One region of the Massilia sp. LjRoot122 genome, then DNA from elsewhere that is predicted to be linked to it. Evidence: riboswitches for the same ligand, from Rfam matches in the RefSeq annotation. Region 1 holds a riboswitch; the other holds the start of a gene.
The links. Region 1 has a riboswitch for cobalamin ahead of ACSQ25_RS21165 (TonB-dependent receptor domain-containing protein). Riboswitches for the same ligand answer to the same signal wherever they lie in the genome.
Positions count from the first base shown of each region.

Region 2: it holds a riboswitch for cobalamin, as region 1 does, so the genes downstream of both, ACSQ25_RS17825 (TonB-dependent receptor) here and ACSQ25_RS21165 (TonB-dependent receptor domain-containing protein) in region 1, are expected to answer to the same signal.

Region 1 covers NZ_CAXUPB020000001.1:4,814,404-4,817,563, forward strand. The annotation lists gene cobT (nicotinate-nucleotide--dimethylbenzimidazole phosphoribosyltransferase) at 1-129, shown strand, start outside; gene ACSQ25_RS21155 (adenosylcobinamide-GDP ribazoletransferase) at 133-912, shown strand; gene ACSQ25_RS21160 (histidine phosphatase family protein) at 917-1,459, shown strand; cobalamin riboswitch at 1,479-1,711, shown strand; gene ACSQ25_RS21165 (TonB-dependent receptor domain-containing protein) at 1,779-3,160, shown strand, end outside.
Region 2 covers NZ_CAXUPB020000001.1:4,073,889-4,077,048, reverse strand. The annotation lists gene ACSQ25_RS17830 (M1 family metallopeptidase) at 1-986, opposite strand, end outside; cobalamin riboswitch at 1,100-1,335, shown strand; gene ACSQ25_RS17825 (TonB-dependent receptor) at 1,401-3,160, shown strand, end outside.

The DNA.
Region 1 (3,160 bases):
CAACTGGGCCTGCGCTTGGGCGAAGGCACCGGCAGCGCGCTGGCCCTGCCCCTGCTGCATGCGGCCGCCAACTTCCTGAACGAGATGGCGACCTTCGCATCCGCGCAGGTCAGCACGAGCGCGCCCTGACACATGCAGCAGCTGCGCCTGTTCTTCATCGCGGTCCAGTTCTTCACGCGCCTGCCGATCCCGCGCTGGGTCGGTTTCGAGCAGGAGTGGCTGCACCATGCGTCGCGCTACTTCCCGCTGGTCGGCCTCGTGGTGGGCGCAATCGGCGCCGCCGTGTATGGCGTGGCCGCGCTGTTCTTGCCCGCGCCGGTGGCGGCCGTGCTGTCGACCGCGGCCACCATCTACGCCACCGGCGCCTTTCATGAGGACGGCTTCGCCGACAGCTGTGATGGCCTCGGCGGCGGCATGACGCGCGAGCGCGTGCTCGAGATCATGAAGGACTCGCGTGTCGGTGCGTATGGCGCCATCGGTGTCGTGTGCATGCTCGGCACGAAGTGCACGGCACTCGCGATGCTGCCGCCCGCCAGCGCCATCGGCGCGCTGCTGCTCGCCCATCCGCTCTCGCGCCTCGCGGCGACCTCGCTCATCTGGCGCATGGAATATGCGCGCGCCGAAGGCAAGGCCAAGCCGCTGGCCGAACGCATGACGACGGTGGAATTCGGCATCGCCTCGGTGACCGTGGCGATCGCCGCCGCGCTCCTGCTCGCCAGCGGCACACTCGAGCTGCGCGCCGTACTCGCCGCCCTTCTCGCCGCCGGCGCCGCCACCTGGTGGCTGGCCCGCAAGTTCGCGCGGCGCATCGGCGGTTATACCGGCGACTGCCTGGGCGCCGTCCAGCAACTGGCGGAAGCGTTCATCTACCTCGCCGTGCTGGCCACGCTCGGCCACGGCGCGCTCGCCTGATCGCATGCGGCTGATCCTGGTCCGCCACCCGCAGCCGGACATCGTGCCCGGACTCTGCTACGGCAGGACCGATGTCGCCGCATCCGCGGCCGCGCTATCCCTCGTCACCGCCAAGCTGCGCGAGGCCGGCCTGCCGGGCGCGCTCCCGGTCTATGCGAGCCCGCTGACACGCTGCGCCGTAGCGGCCGGCGCGCTCGGCGCTCCCGTCAAGCTCGACGCACGCCTGGCCGAGATGGACTTCGGCACCTGGGAGATGCGCAGCTGGGAGGACATCCCGCGCACCGAGGTCGATGCATGGGCCGCCGACCTCCTGCACTACCGTCCCGGCGGCGGCGAGAACGTGCTCGAGGTGGCCCGGCGCGTCGCCGCCTTCCGCGATGAACTGCGCGCGTCAAGCCTGCCTGCCGCACTGCTCATCTGCCACGCCGGCACGATCCGCCTCCTGTGTTCCCTCCACGCCGGCGGCGGTCTCGAACAGGCCGCGCTGCGTGCCGCGTCCAGCGCCCACCGCATCGCCTACGGCGAAGTCATCGAGCTGAAAGACTGACAACAGCTTCAGTCCTGTCCTATAATGGCGGCGTTTTGGTGCTCGCGGTCGTGTTCACGGCCGCAGTTAAACGGGAAACACGAAGCCCTTCAACAAGGCCAATGTGTGCTGCCCCCGCAACGGTAAGCAAGTGCCGCGCTCGATGAATGACCAGCGCGGCGAACCGTCTTCCATGACCACTGTGCACATGCATGGGAAGGTCGGACGGCCATACTTGCCAGCCCGGATACCGGCCAAAAGGTGGACGCGCGCCAGCGGTGCGCTTCTGTTCAATCTGGCCTACGGGGACGTCGGCTGGTTGTCTTTGAACGAGCATTTCATGAACTTTCCTGTAACCCGGCTTGCGGCCGCGCTGTCGCTTGCATTCGCCTTCGCTTCGCCTTCCTTCGCCCACAACTTCGATACCGTCGTCGTCACCGCCAGCCGCATGCCGCAGCGCGAGGCCGACGTGATCGCCGACACCACCGTCATCCATGCCGACGAGATCGCGCGTTCCGGCGCCGGTTCGGTGGCCGACGTGCTGCGGCGCCAGCGCGGCATCGAGATCACCCGCAACGGCAGCGCGGGCGCCGCGACCAGCGTGTTCCTGCGCGGTGCCAACAGCAACGGGGTCGTGGTCCTGCTGGACGGCGTGCGCATCGGTTCCTCCACCAGCGGCGTCGCCGCCTGGAACGCGGTGCCGCTCGGCGCCATCGAACGCATCGAGATCGTCTACGGACCGCTCAGCACCCTGTACGGCGCCGACGCGATCGGCGGCGTGATCCAGATCTTTACCCGGAAGGGAGACGGCGCTCCCACGGTCAGCGGCTCGGCCGGCGTCGGCAGCAATGCCACGCGCAAGCTCGATGCCAGCGTGTACGGCGTAGGCGGCCCCTTCCGCTACGCCTTCAGCGCCGGGCACGAAGAGTCGGACGGTTTCTCGGCCACGCGCCCGGGCGCCTTCGGCTTCAATCCGGACGAAGACGGCTACCGCCGCCGCAATGCCAACGGCCAGCTGTCCTATACCGTCGCGCCAGGCACCGAGATCGGCGCGCAGTTCCTGCACAGCGACCTGCGCGCGCAATATGACAGCGGCAGCGCCGCCTACGACGTCCATAACGAACAGGACCTGAACACGGCCGCGCTGTATGCCAGCCACCAGTTCACGCCGAACTGGCGCAGCACCGTTCAGTACGCCGCATCAAGCGACAAGCTGGGCAGCTTCACCAGCGCCGCGGCGTCCGGCGCCAGCCAGATCGACACCCGCCAGGACGAGCTGTCCTGGCAAAACACCATCGCGCTCGGCCCCGACACCCTGCAGCTGCTGTACAGCCACCGGAAGGAAGAGGTGGAATCCAGCGCCACCGCCGCCCTGTCGCGTACCCGTATCACCAACTCCTACGCGGCCGCTTACTCGGCCAAGCGCGGCAAGCACCTGCTCGATCTCAGCGCCCGCCATGACCGCTCGGTCTACGGCAACAAGAATACCGGTGCCGCCGGCTACGGCTACGACTTCGGCCAGGGCTGGCGCGCCACCGCCAGCGTCGGCAGCAGCTTCCGCGCGCCCACCTTCAACGAGCTGTACTACCCCGGCTATGGCCTGCCGACCAACCGTCCGGAAAAAGGCCGCAACCGGGAAGCCGGACTGCGCTACGACGCCGGCAGCGTGCAATTCGACGCGAGCTACTTTCACAACCGCCTGACCGACATGATCGTCTCCGC
Region 2 (3,160 bases), 740 kb from region 1:
ACGGTCACGATCGGGCTGCCGGGACCGGTCCAGGTCTCCACCAGCGGGCGGGCGCTGCGGCTGTCCGCGGTCCAGGCGAAGTCGTGCACGTCGTGCTGCACGTAGCGGTGGGTGAGCATGCCGTTCTTCTCGACGGGCGCGCCCTGCAATTCGCCGGTGGCGCCGACCGTATAGCCCTTCGGGACGGTCAGGCTCACGTCATAGCTGCCGAAGTCCGAATAGAACTCGGAATCCAGGTGGAACTCGTGCGCGTTCCAGCGCGGCGCCGTTGCACCGCGTTCGCCCGGCAGTTCCAGCACCGCGATCTTCGGAAACCACTGCGCCACCAGGTGGAAACTGCCGTGGTGGCCGGTGCGCGCGATCACGCGCGGCAGCTGGGTGCTGAAGGCCATGTCGAGGGTGGTGGAGGCGCCCGGGGCAACCGCCTCGGGCAGGTCGAGGCGCGCCACCGTGTGGTCGGTGGCGGGGCCCTTGTCGGGCTGGACGAAGCGCCACGCGACCCGGGCGCCGCCCTGGCTGACGCCCTGCAGGCTGATATGGCCCCATTCGCCGTCCTTGGTGTCGATGCCGCCGCGGAAGGCCTCGCCGCGCTGGCGCTGCTCGGTGAAGAAGCTGCTGCCTTCGCCGGCGAAGGCGTTCATGTAGAGGTGGACGTAGACGCTGCGCACCGGCACGGCGCTGCGATTGCGCCAGGTGAGCTGCTGGCGGCCGCTGACCACGTGCCGGACCGGGTCGAGGGTGGCGGCGATGCGGTAGCTCACCACGCGGTCGGACAGGGTCGGGTGGTCGCCGCTGCGGATGCCGCCCCAGGCATCGGGACTGCTGGGAACGGTGACGGCGGCGGCGTCCGGTGCGGCCAGCGCGATGCCGTCGAGCGGTGGCGGGACGGCGGGCGCCGGCGCGTCGGCCCAGGCCAGCCAGGCGCCGCCCACCCCGAGCGCCAGCAGCGTTGCCGCGAGCACGCCGCGCTTCCATTGGATCTGCATGCAAGACTCCCTGTTTTGGTATGAGCGCGACTATATCCAGAAGATTATTAAATTTCCAATCTTTTAGGATAGAAACGCAAATAGGGCGACAGAAGCGCAAAAAGCTTGTCAGGTTATAATCTCGGGGTTCTGGTGCCCGCGCATGCCCTCCGCATGCGCAGTTAAACGGGAAACACGAGGCAACGGCGCTGCGCGCCTACGCCGAGGTGTGCTGCCCCCGCAACGGTCAACAAGCGTCGTTCCTCTCCCGAGTAACGACAGGCTGCCTCGATAACCACTGTGCATCGCATAGGAAGGTGGGGCGGTCCGTCTTGCAAGCCCGGATACCGGCCAGACAGGTGGAAGCGCCCGCGGCGTTTCCGTTGAAACCGGTGTGCGGGGACGCAGGCCGGTGCCATTACCGAGAACATCCACATGAAATTTGCTGTCGTACCACGCAGCGCGCCGGCGTTCAAGCCGCTCGCGCTGGCCTGCGCCCTGTCGCTGTCCGTCCTTGCCGCCAACGCCGCTGCCCAGGAATCCCTGCCGTCGATCGTCGTCACCGGCGCCCGCTTCCCGGCGCAGACGGCCGCCGCACCGATCGGCGCCACCGTCATCACCGCCGAGGACATCCGCCGTGCCGGCGCCACCGACGTCAATGCCGCGATCCGCAAGGTCGGCGGCGTCTACGGGCGCCAGAGCCTGGACGCGTCGCCGGACTTCGCGCTCGACCTGCGCGGCTTCGGCTCGAACAGCGCCCAGAACCTGGTGATCCTGGTCGACGGCGTGCGCCTGAACGAGAACGAGCTGAGCAACGCGGTCCTGTCCAGCATTCCGGTGGATACCGTCGAGCGCATCGAGATCCAGCGCGGCGGCAGCAGCGTGCTGTATGGCGAAGGCGCGACCGGCGGCGTGATCAACATCATCACCCGCCGCGCCGGCGCGAGCGGCACCCACGGTTCGCTGTTCGCCGAAGCAGGGCGCTTCGACGCCCACGACCTGCGCGGCTCGCTGAGCCATGGCGCCGGTCCCTGGTCGCTCGACGTGGCCGTGGCCGACCGCGGCACCGACAACTACCGCAAGAACAGCCAATTCAAGCAGAAGACCGCCAGCGGCGGCGTGCAGTACAGCCATGGCGCGGGCCGCGCCGGACTGCGCTTCGAGCGTTCGGAGCAGGACGCGCGCTTCCCCGGTTCGCTGACCGAAGCCCAGTTCCTGGCCAATCCGCGCCAGACCCTGACGCCGGACGATTTCGGCACCCTCGACACCGACCGCTACACGGCCTTCGTCGAGCACCGCATCGGTGCGGTCGAACTGGCCGCCGAGCTGTCGCGCCGCGAGCGCGAGGTCGAGGCCAACTACTTCTACATGATGGGCGGCGCCAAGGTGGCCTCGCGTGTGCGCTACGACGCCAGCCAGACCCAGTTCTCGCCGCGCCTGCGCCACACCGCCGCGCTGGGCGGCATGCGTAACGAGCTGGTGGCCGGCCTCGACCTGGTGCGCTGGGAGCGCCAGACCAGCTCCGACTTCTCGCGCGGCGACGCCGAGCAGGATGCCAAGGCTGTCTACCTGCGCAACGAGATCCTGTGGAACGCGCCGCACAACGCCCGCCTGGCCATCGGCGGCCGCCACGAGCGCTTCACCAAGGACTACTCGGATCCGCTGGCTTTCCCGCCGGTGCTGAACGAGCACCGCAAGCAGTCGATCAATGCCTGGTCGCTGGAAGGCAGCATCGACGTGCTGCCGCAGGTGACCGTGTTCGCCAAGGCCGGCCGCAGCTACCGCATCGCCAACGTGGACGAGAACAGCCTGCGTTCGGGCCCTGAGGTGCTGGCGCCGCAGACCTCGCGTGATCTGGAACTGGGCGTCAGCGCCGGTTCCGCTGCGCGCCAGATCAGCGCGCGCCTGTTCCGCCACCGCCTGAAGGACGAGATCTTCTACGATCCGACCATCGGCTGGGGCGCCAACACCAACCTCGACCCGACCCGCCGCCAGGGCGTCGAAGTGGAAGGGCAGCATGCGCTGACCCAGGACCTGCGCCTGAACGCCAAGTGGCAGCGCGTCGATGCCGAGTTCACCGGCGGCCCGAACGCCGGCCGCGAAATGGTGCTGGTGCCGAAGAACGTCGTGACGCTGCGCGCTGCATGGACGCCTGCCGGCGGCCACAGCGCCGACATCGGCGCCCAGTGGGTGGA